4 regions of the Terribacillus sp. JSM ZJ617 genome follow, and region 4 is predicted to be linked to each of the others. Evidence: riboswitches for the same ligand, from Rfam matches in the RefSeq annotation. Region 4 holds a riboswitch; each other region holds the start of a gene.
What was found. Region 4 has a riboswitch for cyclic di-GMP ahead of ACH6C1_RS17510 (hypothetical protein). Riboswitches for the same ligand answer to the same signal wherever they lie in the genome.
Positions count from the first base shown of each region.

Region 1: it holds a riboswitch for cyclic di-GMP, as region 4 does, so the genes downstream of both, ACH6C1_RS15715 (hypothetical protein) here and ACH6C1_RS17510 (hypothetical protein) in region 4, are expected to answer to the same signal.
Region 2: it holds a riboswitch for cyclic di-GMP, as region 4 does, so the genes downstream of both, ACH6C1_RS11940 (HD-GYP domain-containing protein) here and ACH6C1_RS17510 (hypothetical protein) in region 4, are expected to answer to the same signal.
Region 3: it holds a riboswitch for cyclic di-GMP, as region 4 does, so the genes downstream of both, ACH6C1_RS04105 (hypothetical protein) here and ACH6C1_RS17510 (hypothetical protein) in region 4, are expected to answer to the same signal.

Region 1 is NZ_JBISEQ010000005.1:53,950-58,940, forward strand. Features, by position in the region: gene ACH6C1_RS15705 (methyl-accepting chemotaxis protein) at 1-173, opposite strand, end outside; gene ACH6C1_RS15710 (hypothetical protein) at 538-714, shown strand; cyclic di-GMP riboswitch class I at 1,303-1,389, shown strand; gene ACH6C1_RS15715 (hypothetical protein) at 1,497-1,865, shown strand; gene ACH6C1_RS15720 (hypothetical protein) at 1,908-2,618, shown strand; gene ACH6C1_RS15725 (methyl-accepting chemotaxis protein) at 2,663-3,787, shown strand; gene ACH6C1_RS15730 (pyridoxal phosphate-dependent decarboxylase family protein) at 4,069-4,991, shown strand, end outside.
Region 2 is NZ_JBISEQ010000003.1:81,232-86,222, forward strand. Features, by position in the region: gene ACH6C1_RS11925 (amidase domain-containing protein) at 225-1,076, shown strand; gene ACH6C1_RS11930 (tRNA (cytidine(34)-2'-O)-methyltransferase) at 1,132-1,605, shown strand; partial or broken gene ACH6C1_RS11935 (helix-turn-helix domain-containing protein) at 1,768-1,971, shown strand; cyclic di-GMP riboswitch class I at 2,043-2,128, shown strand; gene ACH6C1_RS11940 (HD-GYP domain-containing protein) at 2,178-3,206, shown strand; gene ACH6C1_RS11945 (PrkA family serine protein kinase) at 3,303-4,991, shown strand, end outside.
Region 3 is NZ_JBISEQ010000001.1:850,043-855,033, reverse strand. Features, by position in the region: gene ACH6C1_RS04110 (glycosyltransferase family 2 protein) at 1-1,670, shown strand, start outside; cyclic di-GMP riboswitch class II at 1,711-1,794, shown strand; gene ACH6C1_RS04105 (hypothetical protein) at 1,833-2,606, shown strand; gene ACH6C1_RS04100 (glycosyltransferase family 2 protein) at 2,603-3,832, shown strand; gene ACH6C1_RS04095 (hypothetical protein) at 3,819-4,985, shown strand; gene ACH6C1_RS04090 (hypothetical protein) at 4,871-4,991, opposite strand, start outside.
Region 4 is NZ_JBISEQ010000006.1:184,656-189,646, reverse strand. Features, by position in the region: gene ACH6C1_RS17525 (PKD domain-containing protein) at 1-1,049, shown strand, start outside; gene ACH6C1_RS17520 (hypothetical protein) at 1,208-1,507, shown strand; gene ACH6C1_RS17515 (helix-turn-helix domain-containing protein) at 1,783-2,031, shown strand; cyclic di-GMP riboswitch class II at 2,022-2,104, shown strand; gene ACH6C1_RS17510 (hypothetical protein) at 2,235-2,543, shown strand; gene ACH6C1_RS17505 (hypothetical protein) at 2,756-3,313, shown strand; gene ACH6C1_RS17500 (hypothetical protein) at 3,380-3,682, shown strand; gene ACH6C1_RS17495 (hypothetical protein) at 3,682-3,984, shown strand; gene ACH6C1_RS17490 (hypothetical protein) at 3,985-4,782, shown strand.

The DNA.
Region 1 (4,991 bases), on a different contig from region 4:
CCAGCTAACCTATATTGGACATGCTTGATTTTGTTTTGAAACTCCATTTTATCCTTTAGGATATCATTCTTCTTTGTAATGGAAGAATTGATGAAAATGGATGAAACTCCAATTAGTAATAAGGAAAATATTAAAATTGAAATTATACCAAGAAGTTTTGTTTTGATTTTCACGATTAAATTCCTTTCTAATAAAAAAAGCTCTACATATTAATTAGCTGCTCAAAACTATTAAGGCTCCCAAACCAAGATATTCCTTTCTGATTAATTAATATGCACGGTATATATATCGACCAGCCTAGGGAATCTTAAAGGCTTTTACGAGATATAACAAGAGAGCTAGGTGTTTCAGTTCAATTAAAAAGCTACAGATTAATCTGTAGCTCACTAAAGTTGTTAAATAACTGCCTCTTTCATGTCGATTAGCGTCAATAATGATCGTTCTCATTAACAGCCTGTTTACAATGAATTGACCTCTTCTTAACAGTCCTCTGGTATCTTACTTATGTACCTTAATTTTTTAAAGGGAGAGGTTTCAATGCTTAAAAAATGGATGGTAGCATTGGGAATGGTTTCAGTTCTTATGTTGGCGGCATGTAATGATGGTGACGATGAAGATCCAGCTGATGATGAGCAAATGGAGGAACAAGAGCAGGACCAAGATCAAGAGCAAGATACTGATGATAGAGAAGAAGATACAGATCAATCTGAATAATATATAGTGGCTGAAAGGCGTTCCTTTGTGGTTCGCCTTTTTTAAATTCAGTACTACATGACACCCATTTAGAATTAAAGTGGTGCACTATAAAAACATTCTTTTATTAGTGAAAGTATGAGTGGTAGGAATAAGACATATAGGCAGTTACTAAGTGTACAGCTTTACAAGAGGCAAAGCTCAATTTTTTCTGTTTTGATAAAAGCTAATCGAGTAGTACCCAGCCAATTGAGATTGAGAAACAGAGGTGAGATTTTTTGGTTAACAATTATATTTGGAATGTTGATTAAATGTTTGTATGAGGACTCTCTTATTCTTTTGAACTAGCTGGAACGATGCTATATCGTGAACATCTTTAAACATTTAACAATTTCTATTTAAATTGTCTGTAGTTGACCGATATAAGGGAGGCAGGTGGTTTTAATGTATAGTAAATTAGACCTGTGACAGCATCCGTGAAATGGTGGTTGATGAATTAATACACCTATAAATAGAAGAAGCAGTTATAATTAGACAAGAAAATATGAGTAATTTATAATGCGAAAGGGAACGTGAAGTTATGGCGGGGTGTATTTAGAACTATAAATCAAAATTATTAGGCAAACTTATCGAAAGATAGGGACGCAAAGCTACGAGTCTAATATCCGTATGGATGATGATAGTCGGGTTGCCAAGTATGAAATTATATCATTGGCTATCCTTGTCTATATTAGGATAGCTTTTTTTCACACTTAAGCGGTAATTATAGTTTTATCAGGCATATAGAAAAAGGAGCGAACGAAATGATAGTAGTAGATAAAAAGAAGTATAAGATGGCGATTGATGAAAATGCCAAAGAAGTACATGTCCAGGTACATGGATTAATGAGGGAGGAAGATGCAGAAGGATATATGGTCGATTTGCAGGATACAATCAATAAAGTATCTAGAAAAGATTATACTTTTGTTGTCGATGGAACTCATCAAACGCCTGTACCTTCGAAGGTTGTACCGCAGTTGGAACAAACAATGCAATTCTATTCTACTTTAGGTTTTAAAGATACAATTGTAATAAAACCTTCTTCTAAAATTGCTCAAGTGCAAATTAGGAATGCCCTTGAAAGAATTGAATTCACGGGAAGGTTTATGGATAAAGTAAATCATTCTATGTAACATCCGGTTCGCCAAATTTGCAGTTAAAAGGGAGATTAAAACATGCAAGCAACACAGGAATTGTATACATATGAAATTTTAACAAAGAATCAAACAGAAATGATTCAAAAAGCTGCCGAATGTCTCGCCCGTACATTTATTGGTGTAGATGTTGCAGGGAAATGGGTTCAGGAACCGATGGTTGGACAATTAAGTATAGCGTATGAAGATTTCTATGCTTTTACCAAGGATTATTTGGATTCAACTGTAGACCAAGGATATTGTGCAGTCGCTCTAGACAGTGATAATCATGTTGTAGGTGTCCTTGCCGGAGATACCAATGCACCCGAAATTATTGGAGAGGATGTATTCGAAGGTTCTTTCTATGATATGAATGTTATTCTTCACGTACTGGAAGACGTAGATAAACGCTTTATCGAAGATTATAAAAGACGTAGCGGAAAAGATATTTCCAATGGGGATATGTTGCACCTATTTATGTTGGGCGTGATAGCCGAACAAGAGCGTCATGAAGTAATTAAGCAATTAGGAAATAGGTTGATTACAAAAGCAGCGAAGCAGGGGCTGAAGGCAGTAGTGGGCGAAGCGACAAACCCTAAATCGATTCGTGTGATGGAAAAATATCACGACATGAAAAAATACCAAGATATCGAAGGTAATCATATTGTTCATATGTATAAAGACAATAGCAAACTGCAAGCCATTCCTTCGAATGTAGCTGATGGAACATACATTATTATAAGAGAACTATAAAAATATAATTCTGATTGAAACAGAAAGTAGGAGTTTAATTTATCATGGAATTTTACTTGATAGGAATAATAGTCATTCTATTGATAGCTTTAGGTTATTTTGCTTACCAATATGTTGCACTGAAACGTCGTGCACAATTAAACACTTTAGGCAGTGGCGATGAAATTATTTTGAATCGCGTTGGGAATGAGCAGCAGCTTGAGAACTGCAGCCATATAGAAAAGGAACTACTGTCGTTATCAAAAGATGTGAATGAAAAAGGCGTAAATCTTGCGGAAACAGGTGAATATGCTTCTGAACAAGCTGATATTGTGAGAGCAGCAATTGACGAGGTAGGCAGAGGATTAGAGAAACAATTAGTAGCCACAGAAGAAAGTGCTGCCTCCATGGAAGAAATGACACAAGCGATAGAAAATTTATCAGTTAGATCTAATCAGATTTCAGAACAATCCATTACTACGCTAGAATTGACGCAGCAAGGAAATGAGAAACTAAAAGATTCCTTGGTAAAGATGGATCAATTTAATCAAACAGTTAATACAACCTCTAATGCAATAAACAAACTTGGAGAAAAATCTTATGAAATCAGCAGTATTGTTAAGGTGATTACAGAGATCTCTGAACAAATTAATCTGCTGGCGCTGAATGCAGCGATAGAAGCTGCTCGAGCAGGCGAAAATGGTAAAGGATTTGCTGTTGTTGCAGATGAGGTAAGAAAATTAGCGGAACAAACTCGCCAATCTACTTCAGAAGTATCACATATCGTGAAAAATATACAAGAAGAAACAGCTATAGTGGTTAAGTCAATGAACCAGGGGACCGAAGAATTTAAAGATACGAATGCAGACATTTTAGAGGTTGGAAATATGTTCGAAAAGATACTATCTACTACAAAAATTATTGCTGAAAACAACGAGAACTCTTCTGCAAACACAGAAGAATTATCTACTGCTTCACAACAGATCATGACAACAATCGTTGAGATTGCATCTATCTCACGAGAATCGGTGGAGATGTTTGAGGAACTAATTGAGATTAATGATGAGGAACTTCATACGATACAAAACCTTGTTGAGAAAGCAAGAAATCTTATAAACCACAAAAACGTAGTAGGCGAACTACTAAAAGAGAATGATGATGTTAAAGCAAAGGAAGTAAAAGCGAGTTAAAATGCCAGAATAAAAGGTCAAGGTAGCAGTTTGACTATTCGCCTTACCGAATGAAAATATTTGGCTTCTCCATAATTTATCTAATATGGGATGATCCCCTTTTAGTAAACAGATTAAAGAGAGCATTCTGATCTGTTTAAAGGAGGGGATCTTTTTCTTATGAGAAAATTACTTGCGCTTGTCTTAATTTGTTCTTATAGCTAACATTCCCCCTTTCTACCTAAAACATAAAATTGCAATCAGTAATTTCTATAAATATTTAGACATTAGGAGGTAAAATAATGAAGGAAATTCAAAAATTATATCCTAGTATGGACGGGAATGACTTTCAAAGAGAGGAATTATTGTCCTTTTTTAAGTCGATTTTAACAAAAATAGATGAATTAAAAGATCCTAACAAATTAACGCTAGGAGAAATGCCTGAGTACACAGAGGATTACTATAATCGCGTTATTCAAAAGGCGTCTGTTCCGAATACAGGAGTGTCGATGGAGGAAGTGGTTCAAAAGCTTCTAAAATTAGTAGAAGGGCACCGGTTCGTCAATCGGAACTATGTAGCCAATGCAGCTCCCCTTCCCAATATTGCTAGTATCCTTGGTAATCTGGTGATGGTTCTAGTTAATGGTAATAATCTATGGGATGTGGAGGGACCAGCAGCAGCAAAAGCAGAAGTCGAAGTAGCTGCAATGCTATCCAAACTTATCGGATACGATGAAAGCATCAGCGCAGGATATACAACATGGGGAGGACAAGGGGCTGTCTTTAACTCTTTACGTCTTGCCATTGCCCGTTACGAGCCGACCTCTAATCATAATGGTGTACCGCAAAATCTCTATTGTTTCTGTTCAGAGCTATCACACTACAGTCTGCTTAAATCTGTAGAAGCAACTGGGATTGGCATAGAAAACATGATTCGAGTGAAAGTTAATGCTGATCATTCTATCAATCTAGAAGATTTAAAAGAAAAAATGGAGCATATTATTGCAAAAGGCGGTGTTCCGCTTTATGTCCTTGCCACAATGGGAACTACTGATACATTTGGGGTTGATGACATTAAGGGGATTAAGCATATAGCGGTAGAAATGGAACGCACATATGGCATAGATCCAATTTATATCCATGCAGACTCTGCTATGGGGGGCATGTATACTTTCTTTAATAATTACAGCTTTGATAGCAATACTTTGCAATTTACAGAGAACGT
Region 2 (4,991 bases), on a different contig from region 4:
AAGGATACACAAATTTGTCACATTTGTAACTAAAAATGTTTGCGCTTTCACAAATAGAATCAGTCAAGCTGATGAAGCATATACTGTCATGATTCTACATACATACAAGTGAGGTGGGAGCATGGAGACATTCATGACTATTTTATCCGTATTCGTAGTAGGAGGCTTGCTCCTCCTGCGGGGATATGCCATGTCATATCGAAGGAAGAACAGGAGGGATAGAGATGGGGAAGAGTGAACAGCTGGCGGATTATTGGATGCAGGAAGTCGACGGGAAGAAAGCTGGGAATTGGCTTGTAAACCGAATTGCTTTCCATGAAAAGGATGGGGCGAAGGTTGCCCAGATTCGAGGAGAAGGGACAATCCTGAGCGAAGAGCATGATGGGGAAGAGGATATCATTACCTACCGCTTATGTGCAACTTTTCTCGTGCATAAGCAGCATGCTACGTATCATGAAGAAGAAGTGCATACACATATAGCCCGTATGCGTGATGGGCAGATCATTCATAATGAGCGGGTAGAGGATGCTGTCCAGCCTCATGTCCAGGGACTTGTCGTTTATGAAAGCAATGATCAGGATTTTGACCGGCAATTCACCTACGACAGACGAGCGGCGGTTCAGTATGCCGAGCGATGGTGGAATGATTATAACCCTGCCTATAAGAAATTTGAAGTAGACTGTACAAATTACATTTCACAGTGCCTTCGGGCGGGCGGAGCACCAATGCGGGGAGAACCGGACCGGAATTCGGGATGGTGGTTCAATGGGGAAAATTGGAGCTATAGTTTCACAGTGGCGAATGCTTTGCGGTGGTATTTGAGCGGATCAAAACAAGGGTTACGAGGCAAGGAAGTAGCCGATGCAAGACTGCTGCGGCCTGGGGATGTGATTTGCTATGATTTTGAGGGCGATGGCAATTTCAACCATAATACGATAGTGGTAGCCCGGAATGCACAAGGAGAGCCTTTGGTCAATGCACACACCGCCAACAGCAGAATGCGTCATTGGGCTTACGTTGATTCACCGGCATATACAAAGAACGTTGTATATAAATTTTTCCAGATTGGGCTATGATCTCTGCTATGCTATACTGGTAAGGTTGAAAGTAGAAAAGCAGAGGTGAAAGTATATGCCAAGACATATCGTACTATTCCAGCCAGAAATTCCAGCTAATACAGGGAACATTGCTCGTACCTGCCTTGCGACAGATACGGCTTTGCATCTGATTCGTCCGCTTGGTTTCTCGACGGATGACAAAATGCTGAGAAGGTCAGGATTGGATTATTGGCATGACGTGGATATCCATTACTACGATAGTATAGAAGAGTTATATGAAAAATTTCCGGAAGGTGTCTTTTATTATATAGAGAACTTCGGTACCAAGTATTATTCAGATTATGATTTCAGTAACACAGATCAAGATCTGCTATTCGTTTTCGGACGGGAGTCGACTGGCATTCCAAAGGATTTGCTAGTAGGAAAAGAGGAGCTATGCCTTCGTATTCATATGACAGATAAAGTTCGATCTTTGAATCTGTCTAATACTGCTGCAATTATCATTTATGAAGCTCTTCGTCAGCAGGGCTTCGATGGGTTATCCTAAACTGCACCTTGTGTGCAGTTTATTTTTTATAGTTGTTTAGACATGGATAAAAGGGGGCAAATATAGTACTTTAACCTGTTTTATTTGGTAGCATTATACTAATGTCACTTATATCCGGTGGATTTACTGAGGTAACGAGGTATAATGGAGTGCATGAATAATATGAGAGATTACACGCTATTGCTTCGGACATTTGGGGATAAGCTTCGATATCTGAGAAAAAAACAGATGCTGACACAGGAGGAATTGGCTGGCATGGCGGGTTTTAATCGATCGTACTACTCCGATATTGAAAACGGCAAGCGAAATATTTCTTTTGTGGGCATCAGTAAGTTGGCAATAGCACTGAATGTGGAAATGGTGGACCTTCTGCCAACAAAAGAGGACTATTATAAGCTGCTTGATTTGTCAGCAGAATACAACCAGGAAACAATTACATACATATACGGCAGCACTGTTGAAAGGCAGTTACGCAAAACTTGAGGGGCTAAGGAATGAGATTCTATGCCAGCCAGTTGCGAAAATGGATTCTCAGGCTGCCAGATCTGGCAGCTTTTTTTTGAAAAAGGAGAATGAAATTGATCTTAAAACGTAAACGCATCCAAGATATACTACTAGGTGATTTTTTGGGCAGTGACATTGTCCTGGCAGACAAGACAAAACTGGATAAAGGGACAGTCATTACTGCAGCATTACTGGAACAGCTGAAGCATAACAGAGTACCGTCCGTCATCGTGGAAACAGCGGAAGAAGAGACTTCTGATCCATTTAGCAAGACAGATCGTCTTCAGCAGATGATTCTGCAGCTACAGGAGAAAGAAATGGATCATCAAGCAACATATAAACGAAGTATGGAAAAGCATTTTTACACAAATTTATCTTATATCGCTTTTGAATATCGCTATGGAAAATTGCTTTATGAGGAAGAAAGCATCCGTTTCTTGAAGGACCTATACATCAAAAGCCTGAAGACGATGGGAAGAAGCAGTCTTTGGCATATGCTTGAGCAAAGAGATCCGTACGCTTTCATCCATTCCATGGACGTTTTTGTGATCGGCACGATGCTCGCTTATCATATGAATGTCGTGCAGCTGGAACTTTGTGCAACAGGATATTTATTTCACGATATCGGCAAGCTTGATATACCTCGTGAAATTCTTGATAAAACAACGTCACTGACAAAAGAGGAATATGAGATTGTACAAACACATACGGTCAAAGGAGAGACACTCCTGCACCAGGCAGGTGAGCCTTTACTCGGCCGCTATGCGCGAAGTCATCACGAACGGCTGAATCGACAAGGCTATCCGGATGGTGCTTATTTGCCGGAACTAGGAGTGGATTTGCAAATATTAGCTGTCGTCGACACGTTTTCTGCTTTGACCCTTTCCCGCACTTATCGGGAAGTCCTTCCTGCAGCAGAAGCTATTCAGCTGATGCTGGAAATGTCGGAAGCATATCCAAAGAAAATAGTGAAGAAACTGGCCCAGCTGATGCATATATTCCCTAACGATAAAAAGACACTTCAGCTTGACGATGTCATGCTGGATAAATATACGAATGAGTCGTATATGGAAATAGGATGGAAGCAGAAGCCGTAAGCGTCGTTTATGGATTTGCTGGCATGATAGCCAAACCCTGGGCATACATTAAGGTAATCGCCTTTTGTTTAACAATGCCTGGGAGGTTAATGAATGATGAATATATTGGATAAGGTACAGCAGTATCGCCAGGAACAAGAGAAGCTCCACTGGGAAGGAACGCTCGCTGATTATCTGCGTTTGTTGAAAGACCGGCCTTATCTTGCTCAATCTGCACATTCCCGTGTATATAATATGATCAAGCATAAAGGCATTGAAGAAGAAGATGGTGTGAAAAACTATAGCTTCTTCAAGGATGCATTATTCGGTTTGGAAGAACCGCTTGAAAAGCTGGTAGAAGAATACTTCCATCCGGCAGCTCGGAGACTGGATGTACGCAAACGGATTCTCCTGCTCATGGGACCGGTAAGCGGAGGGAAATCCACGCTCGTCAGCCTGCTCAAACGAGGGCTGGAGGAATATACACTGACAGATGAGGGTGCAGTTTATGCCATAAAAGGCTGCCCGATGCATGAGGATCCGCTCCATCTTATTCCTGTTCATCTTCGCAAGGAATTCGAGGATGAATATGGTATCCGGATTGAGGGGAATCTTTCCCCATTAAACCTGATGCGTCTGGAAGAAGAGTATGATGGAAGAATAGAAGATGTCGTTGTTGAACGAATTTTCTTTTCCGAAGATAAACGATCAGGAATCGGTACATTCAGTCCTTCCGATCCAAAATCACAGGATATTGCCGACTTGACTGGTTCCATTGATTTCTCCACAATCGCGGAATATGGATCAGAATCGGATCCCAGGGCTTATCGCTTTGACGGAGAGCTCAACAAAGCTAATCGCGGCTTGATGGAATTTCAGGAAATGCTGAAATGCGACGAGAAGTTTCTTTGGCATTTGCTTTCATTGACGCAGGAAGGCAACTTCAAAGCCGGCCGCTTTGCGTTAATCAGTGCGGATGAGTTAATCGTGGCGCACACGAACGAATCAGAGTATCGTTCATTTATTTCCAATAAGAAGAATGAAGCATTGCATTCCCGGATGATCGTCATGCCGGTTCCTTATAATCTTAAGGTGGATGAAGAAGAGAAAATCTATCAGAAAATGATCTCGGAAAGTGATATTAAAGATGTCCATATCGCACCGCACACACTAAAGATTGCTGCGATGTTCACAATTCTTACGAGATTGAAAGAATCGAACCAAGGCGGTATCAGCTTGCTGAAGAAAATGCATCTTTATAATGGGAAGCAGCTGGAAGGATTCAGCGACGCAGATATCCAGGAACTGAAAAAAGAACACAGCGATGAAGGGATGAGCGGCATTGATCCGCGCTATGTGATCAACCGAATTTCCAGTACGATCATCAAAAAGGAAATGCGTTCGATCAGTGCATTGGATGTACTCCGTTCCTTGAAGGATGGGCTTAGCAGTCATGCATCCATATCGAAAGAAGACCGCGAACGTTACTTGAATTACATCGCAGTAGCACGTAAGGAATATGATGAAATTGCGAAGAAAGAAGTACAGAAAGCATTCGTCTATTCTTATGAAGAATCAGCTAAAACATTGATGGATAACTATCTGGATAATGTAGAAGCTTATTGTAATAAGACAAAACTGCATGATCCGCTGACAGGGGAGGAAATGCCTTCTGATGAAAAGCTGATGCGTTCCATCGAGGAGCAAATTGGGATTTCGGAGAATGCGAAGAAAGCTTTCCGTGAAGAAATCCTTATCCGAATCTCGGCGTATGCACGTAAAGGGAAAAAGTTCGACTATCAATCC
Region 3 (4,991 bases), on a different contig from region 4:
CCAATTTCCTTGAACGCACGCTTGGCTACTTTACCGATAACAAAGTCTCATTCGTCCAGGCACCGCAAGTATTCTATAATGCAGACGCATTCCAGTACAATCTGTTCTTCGAGGATAATATTACGAATGAACAAGACTTCTTCATGCGCCGTTTGGAGGAAGGAAAGGATCGCTTCAATGCGACGATGTATGTCGGAAGCAATGCTTTGTTCCGCCGAAGTGCATTAGAGGAAATCGGGGGTTTCGCAACGGGCGTCATAACCGAGGATATGGCAACAGGTATGCTTCTCCAGACAAATGGGCAAAAAACGGTCTTTGTGAATGAAGCATTAGCTGTTGGCTTATCCCCTGAAACGTACGCTGACCTTCTAAAGCAGCGCGACCGCTGGTGCCGAGGCAATATCCAAGTCATCCGAAAATGGAATCCGCTCACAATCAAAGGTTTGAGCTTCATGCAGCGCTTGCTGTACATGGATGGAATTCATTATTGGTTCTTCGGAATCTATAAGATGGTGTATTTACTGGCACCATTGCTGTTCCTGCTGTTCTCCATCTATAGTCTGCAAACCGATTTCTCGACTCTATTGCTGTTCTGGCTGCCGGCGTTCCTATCGTCACAGCTCGCGTTCCGCCGCATGGCAGATAACAAACGGACGACGATTTGGAGTCACATTTATGAGGTGGCACTCGCCCCTTACATGGCTGTATCTGTTCTAACGGAACTATTCTTCCGAAAATCGATCAAATTCAATGTTACCCGCAAAGGAATAGTGAATAATCGCCGGCATTTTCTCTGGCGGACAAGCACACCATATGTAGTTCTGCTTGCGATGAGCATTGCTAGTATGATTATGATCGGAATAGATTTGTTTACCCCTATACAGATTTACGATAATGTCGAAATGCTCTATATCAATATTTTCTGGGTGCTATACAATGCTGTCGCACTTGTCATGGCTTTGATCATTTCGGTGGAACGGCCGCGCTTCCGAGAAGCAGAGCGCTTTGATGTGACGCTGGAAGCAGAGCTTGTGAATAGTCTTGATGAGAAGAAGCATTCCATACGAATCATTGACTTAAGCGAATATGGCGCAAGGCTGGAACTGCCTGATGCAAAAGCAGCCCATCTGCTGTCAGCCGGAAGTCCGCTGACGCTTTCCTCAGGTCCGCTACAAGGCTTGAAGCTTCACAAGCATTGGGTTTCCCAGCAAGGAAAAAGCTATTATGCAGGCGTATCCTTCCAGGATGTCACGCAGGAACAGTACCGTGCCCTTATCAAACTCCTGTTCGTCGATGCACCAGACATATATACTAGCAGGGAATATGTAAATTCAACACTATTGCATGCAGTTTCCCGCTTCTTCCGTCAAACACAAGCCGAACCAAAACAATCCGAGCGGCAAAGCATCAGGGAAACAATCTCGGTTCCTGGCGTCCTCTATTTTGCAGATACTGGTAAAATAGAAACCACGCTTATTGATTACAGTCTGAGCGGATGCCAAATCGAACTGAAGAAGCCGATTAAACCAGGTCAAGTACTGCGTCTGCACGCCAATCACAACAGCTTCCGCGAAAGTGATGTACGTGTCCAATGGGTGCAAAAACGCGGACGAAAATATTTAGCAGGTTTGCGATTCCTGACAGAGACAGCTGAATCGAATACTGGGTAAATAAATATGGACATCTATACAATAAATGATATATTATGACAATAGAAAATGAAGCTTCGACTCTTTATCTGTATGTGGGCACTTGGGTAAAGAAGAGCTACTAGTGCAACCGCCATTTTATTGGCGGTTGTTTTTTATTTTGAATAAGAAAGTAGGTTTTACATGCAACTCCGGATCTTGTTGACATTTCTTTTATGTAGTTTTATGGCATTATCCTTTACAGCATCGTCCTCTATTCCTTTGACCGATGGTTTAATTCTGCTTTTAGCCATTTTTTCCATCCACGCCGGAAGCTTTGCCAAACAATTTATCACGTTGCTTTTGCTTAGTCTTTCTTTTGGTTTCTTTCTACTTTTCTATGCATTATTCACGCATGCATCTTTGACAGAACAGGTTTATTATTTGCTTCGCCATATTCTCGTAACTGTTAGCATGGTTTTAATTTGGCTTACCTATGGGATAACATCACGCTATCGTAACGAAAATATAGCATTAAAAGAGAAGATTCAAGCACTTGAAAAATATGCTGGTTCTTCCCAATTACTAACTTTGACTGAATTTAAGAGTCGTGTGAAGTTGATTTCGACCGGGACGAGACGACGTAATGAACAAAATTATTATGTTTTTGCTTCCATCGTTACTCCTGATAAAGTCCTGGAAACAACAAGCTCTATTTCCCACATTGTAAGTGAGGGAATTTTAAGCTCGATACGCGCTGAATTCGACTTAGTCACACAAGTAAAAGAAGAGCAATTCCTTATCTTCCTTCAGAACACCAATGAAGCAGGATGTCAAATCGTAATTGACAGATTGATGGGTAAACTTCGGAATCAATTTAATCTAATTGATCCTCCTCTCATATGTGAAACTGTACTGGAGGAAGAGATAGAGTCTATCTTAGAGATAACCCAGCCATTCAAAGGAGCAGCAGGATGAAGATTATTCTAGTAGCAGTTATGGCCTTTTTCTGGATTCTGCTCATCTATTATTCCATTCTTACAATCGCTGGCGTTTTACAGCGATTGAAAAGGAAAGAAGAAATTACATTACCTTCCTATCCCTCTATCGCTGTTTTAATTCCTGCACATAATGAAGGAGTCGTGATAAAGCAGACTTTAGAAGCCATGATCCGACTAAAATACCCAGGAGCATTGGATGTCTATGTTTTGGATGATTCCTCTACAGATGACACAGCGGAGATCATTCTAAAATTCAGCAGCACTTTCTCCCGTATACATTATTTAAAAGTCCCTCCTGGGTCTCCGAAAGGAAAATCAAGGGTACTTAATTATGGGTTATCTGTAACGACATCTGATTATTTCATTGTCTTTGATGCAGATAATCAGCCCGCTGAAGACAGTGTGATGGAATTGATTCACACTGCAGAACGTACTCCTGACGCTGGAGGAGCAGTGGGTTATGTTAAGACTATCAATGCAGACCGAAACGTATTGACTAGAATGATCTCGATCGAATTTCAGGTCTTTCAGCTATTAATGCAAAGTGGTCGATGGAAGATGTTTAAAACAGGTTCCCTGGCAGGAACGAACATGCTGCTTCGAAGAAGTGTTCTGCAGGAAGCTGGGGGGTATGACCTGTATGCTCTTGCCGAGGATGCAGAACTTACTGTCAGGCTGACGGCTTTAGGGTGGAAATTACCTGTTGTTCACCACTCTAGAACATGGGAACAGGAACCAGAGAAAATCAGTATCTTTGTCAGACAGCGTACAAGATGGCTGACAGGTAATATCTATCTATTGGAGAAATCGTTTCATGAATGGAGTTATTGGAAAGGAAAGACGTTTGTCCATAGCTTCCAGCATGTTTTGACTTATTTATTATTTGTATTAATGCTGCTATTTTCAAATACATGGTTCATTCTAAGCTTACTAGGTGTCAACCTGCCCGATTTTGAATCTCCTTTGCTGTTGTTCTGGTTTATGAGCTATGTAGTTTATACTGCTCAGGTCGTCAGTGCAATGGTGCTTGAAAGGACTATTACCCCCTTTAATGTACTTATCGGCTTAATCATGTATTTCACTTATGCTCAGATCTTCCTGTTACTGCTTTTACGGAGTGGACTTTCTTATATATGGAGCCGGCTGACTAAGCAAACAATTAAGTGGGATAAAACAGAAAGGTTTAAGGATGATGCAGCATAAAAGTTATGTTGCTAAAATACTTTTGCTGCTGATTTGTAGCCTTCTTTTGTTTTTAAATTTCTCTTCTTCTGTTGACCAGGAAACAGTTACTAGTACCGTCAAACAACAATACAAGAACAAAGAAGGTTTCATTGCTAGCTATGGAGATGGAGAACGCGACACTAGTCCTATCCTTCTTGAAAGCCTCGGGCAATACATGGAATATTTACTCATAGTCGGAGATAGCCAAGAATTTGAGGAGCAGTTTCTCCTGCTTCAATCTAACTTCACAGTCAATACCGATGAGGGCATTTTTCTAAAGTGGCAGCTTGAAGAAGATGTAACTGCAAATGCTTCAGTAGACGATTACCGGATAATAAGAACACTGCTAAGAGGGGGAGAACAGTTTCATAATTCCTCTTACACTAATTTTGCAGGACAGATATGGGATACAATGAATAAAACACAAACTGTTAATGGTTTAATCGTTGATTTCTATGATTGGTCATCACAACAAAGAACATCCGAGATTCATCTCAGTTATATAGATTATGATGTGCTGGAGAAGCTGCAAGCTTCCAAATTACCTAGATACAAGCAAATCTTGTCAGATGGCCTGACAGACAAGATTTTTTTCAATGAAATCTACAACCCGGAAAACAATAGCTACCACACAGCAAATGCAGAAACGGTAAATATGATTGATCAATTCTTGATTGCTATTCAGTATGCAGAAAGTACACATGAAAAACCGAAAAGTTTTCATGATTGGGTTCAAACTCAAATGCAAAATAATGGTATATTATATGGTGGTTATGACCGTAACACCGGCAAGCCCGTAGTTAATTATGAATCTAGTGCTGTATATGCGCTTGCTTTGATTTATAGTTTAACAGTAGATGATCAGCAAATGTCCGAAACTCTATATAGCCAGCTGCAGAAACAATCACCCTTGCAGGCTGACCCAAACTACAATGATATCCATTTCTTTGATTATATGTATGCTTCTTATGCAGCAACACTATATAAAGAACAAAAAGCAGTCGTTGACTGCTTTTTTTATCCCTTAATATATGCATACAGCTCCTGCGTCTCCGTTTCAGCACCAAACGCACGCGTTGCCCCCCATACCTTATCCACTTCTGCTCCATTGATTTCTGCGTCCATATCATGAAAAATC
Region 4 (4,991 bases):
AAGTTGGCACCTACGATGTAAGATTAACTGTGACAGATACAGAAGGAGATACGGATAGTATTACAAAGCAAGTGAAGATCGAAAATATTGCTCCTGAAGCAAACTTCACAATAAATCCAAACCCCGCCACTCGTATCGATTCAGTTAAATTCACTGATAAGTCGTCTGATGCAGAAAATGATAAGCTTACGTATCTCTATGAGTATCGTATAAAAGGAACAGAACAATGGACTAAGATGAGTACAGAAGCAAATCCTGCGTTCACTTTTAAAAGCGTTGACGAATACGAAGTAAGGTTAACTGTGACAGATGAACATGGCGCTAAGGATAGCGAAACTGAGACTGTTACAATTAAGAACAATCTTCCGGAATTAACAGTTACTTATACTCCATCAACAGTGTATGAAGGAGATAAAGTATCTATATGCTTGAAGCCTACCGACAAAGATAATGATCCATTAGACATCGAATTGAAGATGAAAAAAGGAAATGGAACTCTAGAATCTGTACTTCAAGAGAATGATATGAAGAGCGGTCAAAGCTCATGTTATACAATCGATAAGGTAGAAAAAGATGACTATACCTTTATTGGCATTGTAGATGATGGTTTTGACAAAGTGGAAGTTCCAGTTGTAATTGTAGTAAAAGCCTTAACTCTGGAAGGATTTGTAGAGCACACGGACAAATGGAATGAAATTCATCAGGAACTGGGCAACAAGCCTGAAGATTTCTATTCTGGTGAAGCATTCGTACTAAAAGCGAATACATCACCTTATCCTGTCACAAACATTGAGTCTAGGTTTAAAGGCTACCAGGAGAATAGCAGCCTATTCAGAAAAACTGTTAAAATGCAAATGGATACAGATACTGTAGCTAGCGGCGAATTGTATGAAGAAAACTTCTTGAAAGGATCTACAGCCTTGAGAGAAGGAGAAGCTACATTCGAATTTGTTGTTACCTATGCTAATGGTGTTGTAAAGACTGATACAGTTACAGTAAATATCATAGGAGACGTATATGATGTTCTGAAATTCCATAAAAGCTTCTAACTAGCAGCATTTCTACCATTTTAGGAGCGTTAAAAGTGCAAACCCGCTATTGTTTAATGTAATGGCGGGTTTCTTCTCTGAAAAAATATTGAATCTTTAGTACTAGTTATTCGTATACAAAGGGCAACATCCTACCACTTACAAAGGAGCTAGAAAACATGAGTGATATCCCGTTCACTAAACAAGAACTAATTGATGTAATTGCTTCTGCAGATGATACTATTGACAGCAGTGTTGTAGTGACTAAGGATGGCCAAGTCTTGGTTGTGTCACTTGATGAAGCGCAAGCGAACCCAGAAAATTATGCAGTGCGACATGAGACATTTGACGCTGGCAACGATTTCTTAGGCTCTAATGCAAGTGAAGATCCTGTTCATATCGAGAGGACTTTTTCAAGCCTAGTGTACGCTTGGGAGAAGCATAAAGCAACAGGACAATCATCTGTCTACGCTGATTGAATTTATATCAAATGGACTCTGCACCGTTTTGGTGTAGAGTCCATTTTGTTTCTGATTATTACCAATAAACAAATTAATAACTTCTGTTGCTTAGGAAAGTCAATAACAAATTGTACTATTTAACAATCAACCAGAACTTTATTTTCTATCTTTTGGAATAAAACTGTGATAAAATTACTACAAGTTGTAGATTAACACAAAAATATTCCTTTTAAGAAACCGGATGTAACTTATAGTCTGTAGAAGTACTTTTATGGGTATACTATCATTTGCTTATGGAAGAACTTGAAAAGGCGCTATATAAAGGCTTAGGCATTATTGTGAAGCAATTAAGGATACAAAAAGGCTTGTCTCAAGAAGAACTTGGAGCAATGTGTGGATTACATCGTACATATGTCAGTGACATAGAGCGCGGCCGGAGAAATGTTTCACTACTAAACATATATAGATTATCTGTTGCACTGGGCGTTCATATGTCGGAACTGCTGCGTTACAGGGTACTTACCGACGATAAGGATTTATAGGGAGCGAAGAAAGGTTGATGTATATGGGCACTTATGCAACCTGGAGCTACTAGTGCAACCGACCTTCTCTTTAGCTAAAAGAAGGTTATTTTTTTTTCAAAATTAAATTATGAAATCTTACAACGGTGCTATTAATTATGTATTACGATTAAATAAATCATATTAGGGGAATTAAAACATTTTAAAGGGAAGGTGTTCTCGTAATGTTAATTGGAGCAAATAAGCAAACCAGACTTCTGTATAAACGTACATACTTTATGTTAAATAAAGAGGAATATGTTGAATTAGTAACTTTGTCTAGCGAGATTAGAGATTCTGAACAAGATATATTAGAAGGTATGAAAGTTTATAAAACTGATTCAAGAGAACTTAAAATTAACGAATTGAATTCAAAAGTAAGTGAGTCACTAACAACAGAAAAAGTAATTGAACACGTTATCGAATTGGATCAAATTCAATTTGATGATTTAGCAAATAACAACTCTGATCTGTTTAATTATGGATTGAACTAACAATTATATCTCTGTTATAATTCAGCTATAAGATATTATCTTAATTTTTATTGCAATCGTATTGCGATTAGCTGTGTTTACAAATTAGAAAAGAGCCTTTGGGCTTGGTTTTTACATTAAAAAACCAAACCCAAAGGCTTTTTTTTATGCCTTTTAGGGGGTGATTCATGAGTTCATGTATTAATAACTAATATTAAGAGAGGATGCTTGTAATGAAAAAATGGGGCGAAAATGATGATATTTTCGTAATTACGGTGTTTATCAATCAAAGTATGAATGAAATTAAGAGGGGTTTAGCCGGTGTAAGCTATGATCAGCGAACTAAGAGTTATTTTGTGCAGGCTGATGATATAAGTTTTGAGATTTGTCCTTTCAACTCACAACCTAAGAATGGACTATCCGCGATTAGAGTGTACTCAAATGCGAGTGCTGAAGCAACTTCATATATATTTGATATGGTTCTAGGCTGGGCATCTCCTATAGTAACAGGTGTTGAATTACAGTATAAGGACCAAGACAAAGTAGATAGAATGTTGCGTGAGTTAGAGAAAAGCAATAAACACAAGACAATTGATCCAAGAGGTATGTTCTGTAAAGATGGAGCATATTTCGTAGTCGGTTTAAATCAAATGTTGATACAAAAAAGAGCCATTCCAGGAAAAAAACTCAAGGTATATGAAACCCTACAGCTCATAGAAGATTTAGGGAAACAGCTAGATATCAACGATGATTTGAGTCTGCTGACAATCTTGGATCAGAGTTATGCTTAAAAAATAGATTAGAGGCGGCTTTAAGAAAATTTTCTTAAGGCTATTTTTTATGGGAGGAAATTTAAGATGATTATAAAAAATTCAGAGTTACTTAATACAGGAGGCAGATGTATGGTGCTACACATTAGCGTAAGGGGCCATGCAGAGATAAAATCCATAACAATAAATGAAGAAGCAATTGTAGCTTGGAGTACACCTCAAGATCATATGATATTCGATTTAAATGATCTTATATGGGAGACAGACGATTGGATGGATTTACGTAATTATTTTGATGAAAAAACTTCAGCTGCAATACACCAGTTATGGAATGACAGTTGGAAATGGTATGACCACAAGAAAAACAAGAGTTTAGGAGATGAGATTTGATGGGAGACAAATTATATATCCTCGTGGACTTGCAGGATTTGGATGATCGTAGAGTATGCAGCTTGGAAGAAGCAAAGGATACTTTAATTAGTATTTGGAATAACTCTGAACCTGATAATGATGAAGACGAGGCGGAATTTGAAAATAACCTTAATGAGCACATAGCTAACATTAAAGCTGCTGATGCTGTGAAATTAGATGGCTACTTGCTTGGGATTGACCATTGTATTTGTAACAATGAAGAACAGTACCTGGAGTTAGTAAGGCAGAGGCAAGAAATGCTTCAGGAAGGAGTACTATAAATGAAAAAAATGACTGCAGCAGATATGATGCAAGAACTCGTTGAAAGCGGTATGTATATTCAGCTTAAAACAAAGAAGCGTCACCTCGAACAGATTAAAAATGTAGTTAAGGAAGAGTTGATAAATTCAGAAGTTAAAAGGCATGAATTTATAAAACAAGGTATGGTTGCAAAATTTGTACCTAAGCAAGTCAGTAAAATAGATACTGTTGCTCTTAATACTTATCTGAATGACTTAGGTTATTTGAAAGGTGTTGTTGAGCTTGATCACGCTCTTTTAAAAGACAACCTTTTTATGGCTGAACAATTAATGGATTATAAAGTTCCAGGCGATTGTACAGTCGTTCCTTATTTCAATAAGATAGGGAAGCAGCTACTTAAAAGCCCGATTACTATAAGCCAAGGAACAATAAAAGAGCATCTATTGAGCTTTAATATGATTAATAGAGAATATAAGCAACTAGAAGACAAATATGGATCCGTTAAACAAGAAATGCAATCGTGCTCCTTACTAAGAGAGCACCGCAAACTTTCATACAAATATGGTTCAGTTATCATAAAGGATAATAAGCCTAAATATGAGAATGAAGAGATATTTAAAGATTTCGGACCGGATGTATTAATTAATTATGGTATACCGAAAACTGAAAAACTAAATGATCTGATGTTAAAGGGGTCAATAAAGAAGAGTGACCTAGATCAGTTTAAGTATGTTGAGAATGTAAGAGTTGATTTTATGATTATGTCTTTAGAGGATGAAGAGAAAGTAAGGAAAGAATTAGCTTCGAGAATTAGCTAAAAATAAAAAGTAGCGAAGATTGATACATATCTTCGCTATTTTTTGTGCTCACAAAACTATTAGTAATCTATTGCTACAGATTATTAATAATTAGAGAGGTAGGAGAAGCCTGTTTTTATCAATGAATAAGAAATGAAAAGATCAAGAGAATGGTTAATATTTAATAAGAACATACTGATTCTAAGAATATCTTGTATGGATATTGTAAG